Regions from separate parts of the Intestinimonas sp. MSJ-38 genome, predicted to be linked through region 2. Evidence: riboswitches for the same ligand, from Rfam matches in the RefSeq annotation. Region 2 holds a riboswitch; the other holds the start of a gene.
The links. A riboswitch is a leader RNA that binds a small molecule or an ion and turns the genes downstream of it on or off. The one in region 2 is predicted to bind cobalamin.
Positions count from the first base shown of each region.

Region 1: another riboswitch for cobalamin. It lies ahead of KQI26_RS13725 (homing endonuclease associated repeat-containing protein); the one in region 2 lies ahead of KQI26_RS06940 (glutamyl-tRNA reductase).

Region 1 is NZ_JAHLPO010000031.1:7,710-14,729, reverse strand. Features, by position in the region: gene nikC (nickel transporter permease) at 1-2,268, opposite strand, end outside; gene nikB (nickel ABC transporter permease) at 2,265-3,206, opposite strand; gene KQI26_RS13725 (homing endonuclease associated repeat-containing protein) at 3,234-4,238, opposite strand; cobalamin riboswitch at 4,325-4,553, opposite strand; gene KQI26_RS13720 (MalY/PatB family protein) at 5,054-6,232, opposite strand; gene KQI26_RS13715 (NAD(P)H-hydrate dehydratase) at 6,479-7,020, shown strand, end outside.
Region 2 is NZ_JAHLPO010000008.1:97,724-104,743, reverse strand. Features, by position in the region: gene KQI26_RS06955 (heavy metal translocating P-type ATPase) at 1-1,949, opposite strand, end outside; gene KQI26_RS06950 (metal-sensing transcriptional repressor) at 1,976-2,236, opposite strand; gene KQI26_RS06945 (HlyC/CorC family transporter) at 2,462-3,700, opposite strand; cobalamin riboswitch at 4,047-4,219, shown strand; gene KQI26_RS06940 (glutamyl-tRNA reductase) at 4,342-5,340, shown strand; gene KQI26_RS06935 (bifunctional precorrin-2 dehydrogenase/sirohydrochlorin ferrochelatase) at 5,343-5,801, shown strand; gene hemC (hydroxymethylbilane synthase) at 5,798-6,676, shown strand; gene cobA (uroporphyrinogen-III C-methyltransferase) at 6,673-7,020, shown strand, end outside.

The DNA of each region.
Region 1 (7,020 bases), on a different contig from region 2:
TGCCTGATCGGTGGTCACCTCCAGCTCCTCAAAGCAGGCATCGTACTCCTCATTGTGGTAATATCCGTAGTTCTGAGAATTCCCGGAGTACCATCCACCCAGAAAATCCTGGGGATCTCCAGTTCCCACAGTGGTGGTGTTGGCGGTAACCAGGTCAAACTCTCCGGCGTTCTGGAGTGCGGTGATGGTGTCATAGTCGCTGACATTCAGCGTAACGCCGATGCCGATTTCCTCCAGCTGGAGGGCAATGGCCTGGGCAAAATCGTTGAGATTGCGGCTGGTGTAGGCCAGATAGACCAGATTGATATTCTCACCGTCCAGTTCCCGGATGCCATCCCCGTCGGTGTCCACGATCCCAGCCTCATCCAGGGTCTTCTTGGCCTTTTCTACATCATAGGGATAGGGATTGGTAAGCTGGTCGTAGTTGTAGGACAGAGAGGAAGGGAGTGCCGCAAAGCCCGGGGTGTACATACCTGCCACCGTTACATTGCACATGGTCTCATGGTCCAGCGCCATAAGAACCGCCTGCCGCAAAGCGTCGTTTGCCAGGGGGCCGTTGAAATTCATATAGGAGTTGCCAGTGCGAACACCTGCGGCAGTGGAAACATAAAAGCGCTTGTCCGCTTCCAGCTTTTCCAGATCGCTGGCGGTGGTGATATTTTCCACCAGATCCACGTCCCCACTCTGGAGCGCCATGGCCTTGGTAGAGCTGTCCTCGATGAAAAGAATAGAAACGGTATCGTAGGGAACTTCTCCATTCCAGTAGTGCTCATTGCGGGAGAGTTCGGCGCCCACACCGGCCTTCATACTGTCCAGCTTGTAAGGACCGGTGCTGACGATGCCCTGCTCCACCACCGACACATCGATCACCGAGAAATAGGGATAGGCCAGGATACCGGGCAGATTTCCAGTGGGGCGCTGGCAGATCACAGTGAGCGTGCCTGCCTCGTCATCGGCGGTCAGCTCCGGCTCAGGGAGATAGACCTCGGGATTGGAGTTGCCCGTGCCGCCCCGGTCGGCGTCGGTCTCGGCATACAGCCGCTCAAAGGCGGCCTGGACGGCGGAGGGAGTCACAGGGTTTCCGTTGGAGAACTGCACGCCCTCCCGGATGTGCAGGGTCCAGGTGGTATAGTCGTCGGAGACCTCGTAGGTATCACAGAGCCAGGGCTGGGCCACCACCTGATCGTCAAACCGGAACAGACACTCCAGGATGCCGTAGCGCATGCCGGCCCAGCTGGAATTGACTGTGGTAATGGGGTCCAGAGAGTCAGAGTAACTGTAACAACCGAAGTTCAGGTGAGTCTGCTCCGCCTGTTTCGCAGACGGAGTGTCGCCACAGCCGGTGAGTACACCGGAGAGCAGCATCGCTCCAACCAGAAGGGCGGCAACCTTTGTGGATACATGTTTCAAACGCTTCATCTTGTTTCCTCTTTTCTTTGATTTTGAATGGGGCTGCGCCTCATCCTCTCTGGGATCCAGGATATCCCGCAGGCTGTCCCCCAGTAGGTTGAAGATCACCACCGTCAGAAAGATAGCAAGTCCCGGAAATACCATCAGCCACGGTGCCGATTCCATATAGGCCCGTCCCTCATTGAGCATATATCCCCACTCGATGGAGGTGGATTGGGCGCCCAGGCCCAGGAAAGAGAAGCCGGCCAGCTCCAGCATCATACCTCCCACATCGGTGGCAGCGGTGATGACCAGTGTGGGAAGGGCTGACGGCACCATATAGCGCAGCAGGATGTCCCGCTCCCGGGTCCCGGAGATCCGAGCAGCCAGCACATAGTCCTGGTGTTTGACCTTCAGCACCAGGCTGCGGGCCAGGCGGGCATATTTCGTCCAGCTTACCGCCATAATGGCCAGGATGGCGCTGATGATACTGCCGCCCAGCATACCGGCCAGGGCAATGGCAAGAGCCATACCGGGAAAGGAGACCATCATGTCGGCAACGCGCATGATGACGGTTTCCACCATGCCGCCGACATAACCGGCCACGATGCCCAGGGTACCGCCCACAAACAGAATACTGAGCACCAGTACCATGGTGGATAAAATGGAGGTTCTGGTACCATAAATGACACGGGAGAACAGATCCCGCCCCATTTTGTCTGTCCCAAACCAGTGTTCTCCGCTGGGGGACTGTACCGCATCCGCCAGAACGGAGCTGTTGGGATCATGGGTGGCAATGACAGGGGCCAGTACCGCCACAAGAAGAATGGCCAGGGCCATCAAGCCAAACACCAAAAAACGCTTTTTCGCAGCGGTCATGTCTGCAGCTCCTTTCTCAGCCGGGGATCCAGCCGGTTATAAGAGAGATCCACCACCAGATTGACCGCCATATAGATCAGGGCAATCCACAGTACATAGCCCTGGATCAGCGGATAGTCTCTGGAGGTAATGGCGGAGATCGCCAGGCTGCCCAGTGCCGGATAGGAGAAGATCACTTCCGCCACGGCGGTACCGCCCAGCAGAGAGCCCAAAGACAGCCCCAGCATGGTGATGAGGGGCAAAACAGCGTTTGGAAGCACATGGCACCAGAGCACGCATCGTTCCGACAGCCCCCGGGCCCTGGCGCCTGCCACATAGTCCTGACGCAATTCCTCCAAAATAGCCGCCCGAACCTGTCGGGCGTATTTCCCCGCCATGGCAATGGCCAATGTCACGGCTGGCAGAATCAACCGCTGGAAGTTCATTTGGTTGGACACCACCGGAAGCCATCCCAGCTTCATGGCCACCACATAGAGCAGCAGCAATCCCACCCAGAAATTAGGCATGGAAATGCTGATAAATGTGGTACCCCGCAAAAGATAGTCCAGTATGCTGTTCTGTCGCAAAGCGGAGTATACGCCGATGGGTACGGCCACAAGAACCATGATCACCAGGGACAGCAGCGCCAGTTGAATGGTGGGCATGACCCGCTCCATCAAAAGGGTCGCTACCGCTTCGCCCTTTGAGTAGGATGTGCCGAAGTCTCCCCGGAGGCAGTTGGAGATCCAGTTGCCGTACTGGATGAAAAACGGATCGTTGAGTCCCAGTTCCTCTCTGGTCTGTTCCAGCACTTCCTCCGACGGGATACTGCCGCTGACAGCGTACATGGCCCGGACTGGATCGCCCGGCGACACATACATCAGCAGAAAACTTAAAAAGCTGACGCCCAGCAGCACCAGAAAAATATGGGCAAGCCGGTAGCTTATTTTTCGTTTCATCTGCATTCCTCACCTCGCAAAAGTAAATCAACGCTGCCGCAATCTGCCGCGCTTTTCCTGTAACCCCAGTTGAAACAGGGCGTTTGACCAGGAGCCGCAGACCTTTTGCAGGCGCATGCGGACCTCCGCCGGTACCTCTCTGCGGCCGGGAGGATGCCCAAGCTGCTGCGCCAGTTTCCGTACCAACGCCAAATCTGCTTGCGTCTGGGGATCCAGCTTCAAAAGCCGATAGTGGCAGTCGTATAGCTCCTGCCGGTGGGTTGCCCTCTGCTTGTCTTTTTCCCGCTGCAGCGGAGCATTCACAAAGGGGGTGATGCGCCGAACCGGTTCCAGATCGATCTGATAGAGTGCGTTCCGCCACGATCCAAAACGCCGGAGCAGGGATTCCCGCAGGCTTTGCTCCGCTTCACCGCGAAGGGGCGAGCGATTCAGCCTTTCCGCGAGGGTTCTCAATTCTTGGAGCATACGCAGCTCATCATCCTTTAGGTTTTCTTCTTTCTGCAGATGGACAGCCACTGCTTCCTCAACTCCGGCAGCAGCTAAAACCTCGCCCCAGGTACGATAGCGTTTTTTCAGTTTCCGGCATATCTCAGGCAGCTCCGACGGGTGTGGGATTCGGCCCAGCTGTTCCGCCATGCCTCGAATTTGATTGAGCATCTGCTGGTACTCCTCGTTCTTCTGAGACATCTGCTCTGAGGATGTTCCGCCCCGACCCGCCGACCGGCTCAATCCCGCTGCACGCAATGCCCTCGGCCAATTTTTGAAACGAGCTTTGAGATATGCACGCAGGATCCAATGCACCTCCCTCTGAGAGGGAGAATGTCCCAGACGCTGGGCACTTCCGCGCAGAAGTTCCAGCAACTCGTCATCAGAAAAAGATGCGTAGAGTTGCGCGCCTCGCTCGGTGTCCAGTGAGTACGGATCGTCCTCTTTCGCCTCCGCCTCTCCGGGGAGTTTGGGGCCTTCCACGATCATGTCGAACACCGCTTTTTTCTGCTCCAGCAGCTGATTTTTGTTGATTTCTTCCGCCATTTCTGTCCCTCACTGAAAAAACAGCTGCGGATCTCAGGATCCGCAGCCGTTTTTCTGCGTAACGAATGCCAAGTGCAGCGTCCCACACCTGGCCTGTCTCTTTTTGTAGGTCTTCTGACTTGCGCTTGGGGCAGGGTATTCCTGCCTTCGCCGGTCTGCTCTGCCTTCTCAGGGCACGTCCCCAATGGCGAACTTTCGTTGACGAGCAGCGGACATCACGCATACAGCGGCGGTTACCGTCCGGGATTCTCACCCGATTCCCTTGTTCAGCCGCCCGAATTTTCCTCTGCGGCCACAAAAAGTTATATTTTATTTTGGCATAAAAAAACGGTCTTTCCTCTTCGGAAAGACCGCATGGATACAAAACAGCCTACGACTCCCAAGAGGATGCTCCCTGATGTACGATCACTGCCGGCTGACGTCCCACGACGAACACGGCCTTTCGCGCCGGACTCTCACCGGCTTATGATAAAGAGCACCTGTGTCACACAAGTTTCTCATCGTATCTGCCTAATATTATTTACTTTACACTTTATTTATTATAAGGCAATATTTTGCTGATTGCAAGTATAATTATATCCCCGTGCGGCACAAAACCAACAAATTGACTTGTTTCGATTTCTATCATGCCCATGATATATATAATGGCCGAAAGCCATCTTGTTGTGGCTTGCGGCCATTCCCCCCATTTGAAACATTTGGGGCAGACACCCCAGGGCTTCTCTCAATCGGTCATTCTTGGGTTGATCTCAAGATGTCCTTGTGAGGAGTAGCCCTTGGGGTGCTTTTTTCTTATTTCAGGCCAAAGGCCAGTTTTACTTGCGCAGTTCCTTGACAGCTTTTTCGATCCGCTGGCAGGCGTCCTCCACAAAGGTGCGGGGGCAGGCCATGTTCAGCCGACGGAAGCAGGTGCCGGTCTGACCGAACCAGGAGCCCACATTGGCGGCGATGCCCACCTTTTCGGCAAACCATTTGCCCAGCTCTTCCTCGGTCATGCCCAGGCCGCGGCAATCCAGCCACATCAGATAGGTGGCTTCGTTCATGCGCACTTTCAGTTCGGGGCAGTGCTCGTGGATGAAGTCCACAAAGTACTGGCAGTTGCCCCGAAGCACATCGATCAGCTCATCCAGCCACTGCTCGCCTTCGTTGTAGGCGGCGATGGTGGCGGGGCCGGCGAAGACGTTGGCGCTGGCATGGGCCTTGGCCACCTGAGCCTGGAACTTCTTCCGCACTTCCTCGTTGGCAATCAGGATATTGGAGCCCTGGATGCCGGCCAGGTTGAAGGTCTTACTGGGGGCGGTGCAGATGATGCAGTTCATCTTGGCGTGCTCGGACACATTGCCGTAGACGATGTGCTCGCCGGAGAAGACCAGATCGTTGTGGATTTCGTCGGCGATGACGAAGATATTGTGCTTTTCGCAGAAAGCGTCCAGTTTTTCCAGTTCTTCTCTGGTCCACACACGGCCGCCGGGGTTGTGGGGGGAGCACAGCAGCATGGCCCGGGTCTTGGGGGTGACTGCTTTTTCCATGGCATCCCAGTCCATGGTGTAATAGCCGTCCTCGTCATGGAGGGGCACATCCAGCAGCACACGGCCTTCATCGGTGGCGGCGCCAAAGAAGGGGCCGTATACCGGAGAGCACATCAGCACTTCGTCGCCGGGCTCGGTGACGGAGTTGACTGCCATATGCAGAGCGGTGACGATGCCGGGAGTGAAGGTGATCCACTCCTTCTGGATCTCATAGTTGTGGCGGCGCTTCATCCAGCCGATGACGGCTTCATAATATTCATCGGTCAAAAAGTCATAGCCAAAGACCAGATTCTGCACTCTCTTCTGCAGAGCGGCCACAATGGGAGGGGCCACAGCGAAATCCATATCGGCGATCCACATGGGCAGCAGGTTTTCTGCCACGCCGCAGCCATAGAGGACATCGGCCTTATCCCACTTGATGCAGCCCTGATTTTTACGATGAGGAGCGTTCTTAAAATCGTACATTTCTATCCCTTCCTTGTCTTTTATAGAGATTTTGAATAGGTGTTTAGCATCTAAAGATAGAATATCATTCCACCATCAAAAGTCAATCTTTTTTTGCCTTTTCGTTTACAAACCGTCCACCCAGAAAGGGGAGAAAACATGGTATAATAATCAAGAAGCAGTTATTATATTGCATGAAACATGGTCAATATACCACATGGTATCACACAAATCGTATAAATCACAGAAAAGAAAAGGAGGGGGACTATGATCCCGCTTTTTACAGCCCAGGAAACCCGGCGTCTGGAGCAGATGACCTATGAACGGGGCATTTCCTATTTGCAGATGATGGAGAACGCAGGAAGAGCCTGCTGTGAGACCCTCCAGGCCCAGTGGGGTGTGGGGGATAAGCGGGTGTGCGTCATCTGCGGCAAAGGGGGTAATGGAGGCGACGGCTTTGTGCTGGCCCGCCATCTTCAGCTGCGGGGAGCTATGCCTTTTGTCCTTTTGCTTCAGGAACCCACCCATCCCGATGCCCAGGAGATGTATCGGAGATTGGGCAGCATCCCGGTGTACCGGCTGCCCATCGAGGAAACAGAGCTGGAAAAGCTTTTGATGGGCAGCGACATCATTGTGGATGCCGTTTACGGCATTGGGATGCGGGGGCAGCTGCCGCCTGCGGTGGCCCATATCTTTTCCCTGTGCGAGAAAAGTCAGGCCCAGAAGGCCGCCATCGATATCCCCAGCGGTGTGCGGGGAGACGACGGCAGCCAGGCCGAAGGGGCCTTCCAGACCCAGGTGACCATCGC
Region 2 (7,020 bases):
CAGTCGCCGGTGAAGAGGGATGGCAGAATGGCAGTGACCAGAGCCAATCCCACCACCACCGGGGTATAGACCCGGGCAAACCGGGTAATGAACCGGTCAATTTTGGGCTTGCTGGCGGCGGCATTTTCCACCGAATCCAGGATACGGGTAACCATGGACTCTTCCAGCACTTTTTCCGCCCGCACTTCCAGCAGGCCGGAGGTATTGACGCAGCCGGAGGTCACCGGGCTGCCTTCGGTCACCTTCACCGGCACAGGCTCACCGGTAACCGGAGAGGTATCAATGCGGCTTTCGCCCTTTGTGACAACGCCATCCAGAGGAATCCGGTCGCCGGGGCGTACCAGCAGGATGTCTCCCACCTGAGCCTGGGAAGCAGGGATGGTTTCGGTTTTGCCCTCACCCAGCACCCGCTCCACCACTTCGGGGCGCAGGTCCACCGCTTCCATGATCTGGCTGCGGCTCTTTTCCACAGCGCGGTGCTCGAAGTATTCACCGGCCCGATAGAACAGCATGACGCCCACCGCTTCGGGGAAGTTGCCGATGCACAGCGCACCCAGGGTGGCAATGCTCATCAGGAAGTTTTCATCAAACACATGGCCCCGGGGCAGGTTTTTCAAAGCGGTGAGCAGCACTTCGCCACCCAGAATCACATAAGAAACCAGGAAAACGCCCCGCAGCCACAGGGAATCTTCCGCCCCGCCCAGCGCATGGCCCAGCACTTCGCCGGCCACAAACAGGCAGGCGCCCAGCAGGATAAAGAGAAGATCCCGCCGCTCTTCCTTTTTTTCGTCCTTCTTTTCCTTCTCGATCTCCCGGCCATCCCCCCAGGGGGTGATGGCAGCAGTGCCCTCCACGCTGCGGGCGATCTCCACCATCCGGGGCAAAAGGGCATCCGGATCTTTGGCGGTGACTCTCAGCTGTTTTGTGGCGAAAGTCAGCGTAGCCTCCTCCACTTCCTCCAGCTGGTTGATCTTCCCTTCGATCTTGGCAGCGCAGTTGGCGCAGTCCAGACCGTCGATGCGGTAGGTCTTCCGGCGCATTCCCCGGGGTACACCCTCCCCCCGAGGGGTGATGGTGGCGGTGCCCTCCACACTGCGGGCGATCTCCAGCATCTGGGACAAAAGGGCGTCCGGATCTTTGGCGGTGACCCGCAGCTGTTTTGTGGCAAAGGTCAGGGTGGCCTCCTCCACTTCCTCCAGCTGGTTGATCTTCCGCTCGATTTTGGCGGCGCAGTTGGCGCAGTCTAAGCCATCGATGATATACACCTTCCGGCGGCTTCCGACCGACGGTGTGTGATGATGGTGGTGATGATGCTCATGACCATGATCGTGGCCGCAGCCGCAGCTTTCGTGCTCATGGTCATGGCCGTGGCCGTGGCCGTAGCCGCAGCCGCAGCTTTCGTGCTCATGGTCATGGCCGTGGTCGTGACCGCAGCCGCAGCTTTCGTGCTCGTGATCGTGGCCGTGGTCGTGACCGCAGCCGCAGCTTTCGTGCTCGTGATCGTGGCCGTGGTCGTGACCGCAGCCGCAGCTTTCGTGCTCATGGTCATGGCCGTGGTCGTGACCGCAGCCGCAGCTTTCGTGCTCATGGTCATGGCCGTGGTCGTGACCGCAGCCGCAGCTTTCGTGCTCGTGATCGTGGCCGTGGTCGTGACCGCAGCCGCAGCTTTCGTGCTCATGGTCATGGCCGTGGTCGTGGCCGCAGCCGCAGCTTTCGTGCTCGTGATCGTGGCCGTGGTCGTGACCGCAGCCGCAGCTTTCGTGCTCGTGATTGTGCCCGTGGTCGTGACCGCAGCCGCAGCTTTCGTGCTCGTGGTCATGGCCGTGGTCGTGACCGCAGCCGCAGCTTTCGTGCTCGTGGTCATGGCCGTGGTCGTGACCGCAGCCGCAGCTTTCGTGCTCGTGATTGTGCTCATGCGAATGCATGGTGTTCTCCTTGGGGTTGGGCATTGTCCTCTCCTCCTTTGGCCGGCACCTTACAGATATTTGTCCAGCACTTGATTGAACCGCTCCAGCACCTGGGTATCTCCCCGCTGGATGCCTTCCTTTACGCAATTATTCAGGTGATCCTTCAAAATGATCTTCCCCAGTTTCTCCAGGGAACCCTGAATGGCAGACAGCTGCAAAAGAATGTCTTCGCACTCTTTGTCCTCGGTGAGCATTTGGCGCACCGCCCGCACATGGCCCTCGATAGCGGCCAGCCGGTTGTCCAGGGATTTATCATAATGTCTCGACATGGGATTTCTCCTTTCCTATCCCCCACCCCCCTGGGAGGGGGTCTGACTGTATGGTAGCACGCTCATTCTTCTTTGTCAACCGTTTCTCCCCTGTAAATACTGGACTTTTTCTTTTCTGTTTTTCGCTTTTACCGTCATATTATCAGCCACCCCCCGGGGGGGGTATAATGAAGAACAAAAAGGTCCCGAGCCGAAGCCCGGGACCTTTTTGTTCTTTTATAAAAATCAGTCGGCGTTGACTTCCACCTCAATGACCCGGCGCTCATCGGCCTTGGTCACCTTGGCGGTGAGCTTGTCATACTGGAACACTTCCCCTTCCTTGGGGATGCGGCCCAGCACGCCCAGCACCCAGCCGTTGACGGTGCTCACATCCAGCTCCGGATCTTCTTCCATGCCGAACAGTTCCAGCATTTCCTCCAGATCAGCGCTGCCTTCCACACGGTAACGGCGCTCGGCGATCTTCTCGAAATCCTCTTCTTCCACTGCGTCATGTTCATCCCAAATGTCGCCCACCAGTTCTTCGATCACATCTTCCAGTGTGACGATACCGGCGGTGCCGCCGTATTCATCGGTGACCACGGCCATGTGGGCCTTGTTCTGCTGAAGCAGATGGAGCAGACGGGAAATCTTCATGGAGTCGGTGATAAAGAGCACCGAGCTGACCACTTCCTTCACAGGAGCTTTCCAATCTTTCCGGCCGTAGAAATCCTTCTGATTGATAACGCCCAGGATATTGTCAATGGTGTCCTCATAATAGGGCAGACGGGAGAAACCGGTGGAGCGGAACAGCTCCGCCACTTCCTCAGGAGTATCCTTATCAGAAACAGCCACCACATCCACCCGGGGAGTGAGGATATCGGACACATCCAACTCATGGAACTCAATGGCCGAACGCAGCAGCTCGCCCTCCTGCTCGCCGATGCCGCCGTCATTCTGGGCTTCGTCCACAATGGTCAGCAGCTCTTCTTCGGTGATGCCTTTGTCCTCCTGGGCTTTAAACACCATGGAAAGAAGTTTTTTCCACTGCATAAAGATCCAGTTCACCGGAGCAAGCACCCACAAAAGCAGGCGCATGATGGGAGAGGAGAACATGGCAAAACGCTCGGGGGATTCCTTGGCCAGGCTCTTGGGGGAGATTTCACCGAAGATCAGCACCAGAACGGTCATCACCACAGTAGAAAGGGTGATGCCGGCATTGCCGAAATACTTGGTGAAGATGACGGTGGCCAGGGAAGCCGAAGAAATGTTGACGATGTTGTTGCCGATGAGAATGGTGGAAAGTAGCTTATCGTAGTTCTCCGAAAGGTTCAGAGCCAACTGAGCCTTTTTGCTTCCCGCCTGGGCCATGTTCTTCAGCCGGATGCGGTTGAAGGATGTAAAGGCCGTTTCGGTGGCGGAAAAATAAGCCGACATGGCGATCAGAACCACCAGAACTCCGATAAGCAGCATACTGTGACTGTCCATGATTGAATGATCTTCCTCCTAAAAAATAAATATGGGTATTCCGCAAAAAAGCGCCGTTCGGACAAAACCAAAAGCCGCAGCAAACACAGACCCCGCCATCAGGCGGCGCCAAAGCAAGCTGCGGCAAAATCCTTCTTTCGTTTTCGTCCCGGCTCGGTGCCGGTTAAAGGCGGCTCATCCAAGAGTCGTCGCTCCTTCGCTATAAAATAAATTAGCTACATAATACCAAAATTCCCGCTCCATTGCAAGGTTTTTTTTGACTTTTGCCCACCCCTTTTATTTGACAAGGCAGATCGGCTTTTATATAATAAGGTATTGGACTGGGGCTGAATGTTCCCGGCCTGAAACAACCAAACGCGGTGAAGGTCCCCTTGGGGCCAAGAGGGAAGCCGGGTGCAAATCCCGCGCAATCCCGTTGCTGTAAACGCCGAGTGTCCGCCCTGGCCACTGGTTTTCCGGGAAGGCGGCGGTGCGCCATGACGCAAAGCCAGAACACCTGCCTTCACCGTCGCCCTTCATTTTTTGCGCGGATACGGAAAATGAGCGGTCTGATCTCCCTGGGGGAGGTCTGCTCCGGCCTGTTTTCCGCCGGGGCTTTTCTTTTGCCTTTTATCCTCACATGAGACAGGAGATGTGTTTTTTTGAATATTTCCATGGCCGGCATCGACCATTCCATGGCCGGTATCGACATCCGCCAGCGGTTTTCCCTGGCCAAAAGCCGCCAGCAGCAGATCCTCCAGGCCTTGTTCCACATGGAGATGGTGGAGGGAGCGGTGCTGCTTTCCACCTGCAACCGCACCGAGATCTACCTTTCCTGCCGGGAAGGCTTCTCCCCCGATCCCTTTGCCCTGTTCTGCCAGGCGGCCAATCTGCCCTTTGAAGACTGCCAGGGCCTTTACAAAGTGCGCCAGGGCGAAGAGTGCTTTGACCATCTGTGCCTTCTGGGCAGCGGCGCCCTCTCCCAGATCTGGGGAGAGGATCAGATCATCACCCAGGTGAAAAACGCCATCACCCTGGCCCGGGAAGAGCATTGCGCCGACTCCCTGCTGGAGGTGTTTTTCCGCACCGCTGTCACGGCCGCCAAAAAGATCAAAACCACCCTGCGCTTCACCCGCTCGGAAGCATCGGTTGCCACCAAAACGCTGGAGATCCTGCAAAACGCTCCGGATGCTCCCCGCAATGTGCTGGTCATCGGCAACGGGGAGATCGGCCGCCTGGTGTGCTCCCGGCTGCTGGAACAAGGTTTTTCGGTGAGCATGACCCTGCGTCAGTATAAGCACGGCCAGATCCAGGTGCCGGAAGGGGCGGCGAGTTTTGACTACGCCCTGCGCTACCAGGAGATGCCCCGTTTTGACGCTTTGGTCAGCGCCACCTCCAGCCCTCACTATACTGTGGACTGGGCGGAGTTCTCCCGCCTTGCAAAGGCCCCCCGGTATCTCATCGACCTGGCAGTGCCCCGGGATATCGATCCCGCCTGCGGCGAAAAGGCCGCCCTCTATGACATCGACACCCTGGGCCGGGAGGAATTTACCCGGGAGCGGGCAGTGCTGCTTCAACAGGCCCAGCAGATCGTGGAAAAATACCGGCAGGATCTGCACAAATGGGAACGCTATCGGGCCCAGCGGGTCTCCGGGTGCTGAACATGGAGCAGAAAAAACACTTTCCCCTTTTTTGTGATATCCAAGGAAAAAAAGCGGTGGTCATCGGCGGCGGCGCCATTGCCGCCCGCCGGTGCCGCACCCTTTCCCGCTTTGCTTTTGCCCTTCACATTATCGCCCCCACCCTCCACCCGGATATTCTGGAGCTGGAAAAGCAGGGGCTTGCCACCGTCTCCCGCCGCACTTTTGCCCCGGGGGACGAAAAGGGAGCCTTTCTTCTGGTGGCCGCCACCGACGAGCGGCAGGTCAATGCCCTGGCGGGACAACTGGCAAAACAGGCCGGGGCCTTTGTCAGCGTGGCCGACCGGCGGGAGGAATGCACCTTTTATTTTCCCGCCCTCATCGAGGACGGGCCCATCACCATCGGCGTTGCCGGCGACGGCCAGGATCACGCCGCAGTCGCCCAGCGGGCTGGGCAGATCAGGAGGCTGTTGGAACAATGAAAAAACTGCTTGTGGGAAGCCGGGAAAGCCGGCTGGCGGTGCTCCAGACCCAGATCGTCACCGATCTCATCCAAAAGCACCACCCGGACTATCAGGTGGAGCTGGTTACCATGAAAACTACCGGGGACAAGATCCTGGACCGCACTCTGGACAAAATCGGCGGCAAGGGCCTTTTTGTCCGTGAACTGGACCAGGCCCTTCTGGACAGGCGGGCGGACATCACCGTCCACAGCCTGAAGGATATGCCCATGGAAACAGCCCCCCGCCTTCCCATCCTGGCCTATTCCCGGCGGGAAGATCCTCGGGATGCTCTGGTGCTGCCCCAGGGACAAACAGAGCTGGATCTGGCCAAGCCCATCGGCTGCGCCAGCGCCCGGCGACGCATCCAGCTGGAAAAGCTCTTCCCCGGCTGCCGGGTGGAACCGGTGCGGGGCAATGTGCTCACCCGCCTGGAAAAGCTGGACCGGGGGGACTACGGCGCTTTGGTGCTGGCCTCTGCCGGACTGCGCCGCCTGGGGCTGGAAGGGCGGATCAGCCGCCTGTTTTCCCCGGAGGAAATGCTGCCCGCCGCCGGTCAGGGCATCCTGGCTGTCCAGGGCCGGGAGGATTTTGACCGTTCCCTGCTCCGGGAAGTGGAGGACAAGGATGCCACCGCCTGCGCTTTGTGCGAGCGTGCCTTTGTCCGGTTTCTGGACGGGGGCTGCTCCTCTCCGGTGGCGGCCTACGCCCAGGTGGATGGAGAAACCATCCGTCTGCGGGGCCTATACTGGGACGAAACGGGCTGGGAGATCGATGAGATTCGCGGCTCTGTGACCGACGCAGAAGAACTGGGGATTACACTGGCCCGGACAATGGCTGCAAGGAGGGGCAAATGACAAAAGGAAAAGTAACTTTGGTGGGCGCCGGACCGGGAGATGCGGGTCTGCTCACCTGCAAGGGACGGGAAGCCCTGGAAAAAGCCGATGTGGTGGTTTATGACCGTCTGGTGGGCGAAGGGGTCCTGAACCTCATTCCCCCGGGGTGCAAAAAAATCGATGTGGGCAAGCGGTCGGGAGAGCATCCCGTGCCCCAGTGGCGGATCAACCAGATCCTGGCGGAGGAAGCCAAGAAGGGACAGGATGTGGTGCGGCTCAAAGGAGGCGACTGCTTCCTCTTTGGCCGTGGTGGCGAAGAGCTGGAAGAGCTGGTAAAAGAGCAGGTTCCCTTCCAGGTCATCCCC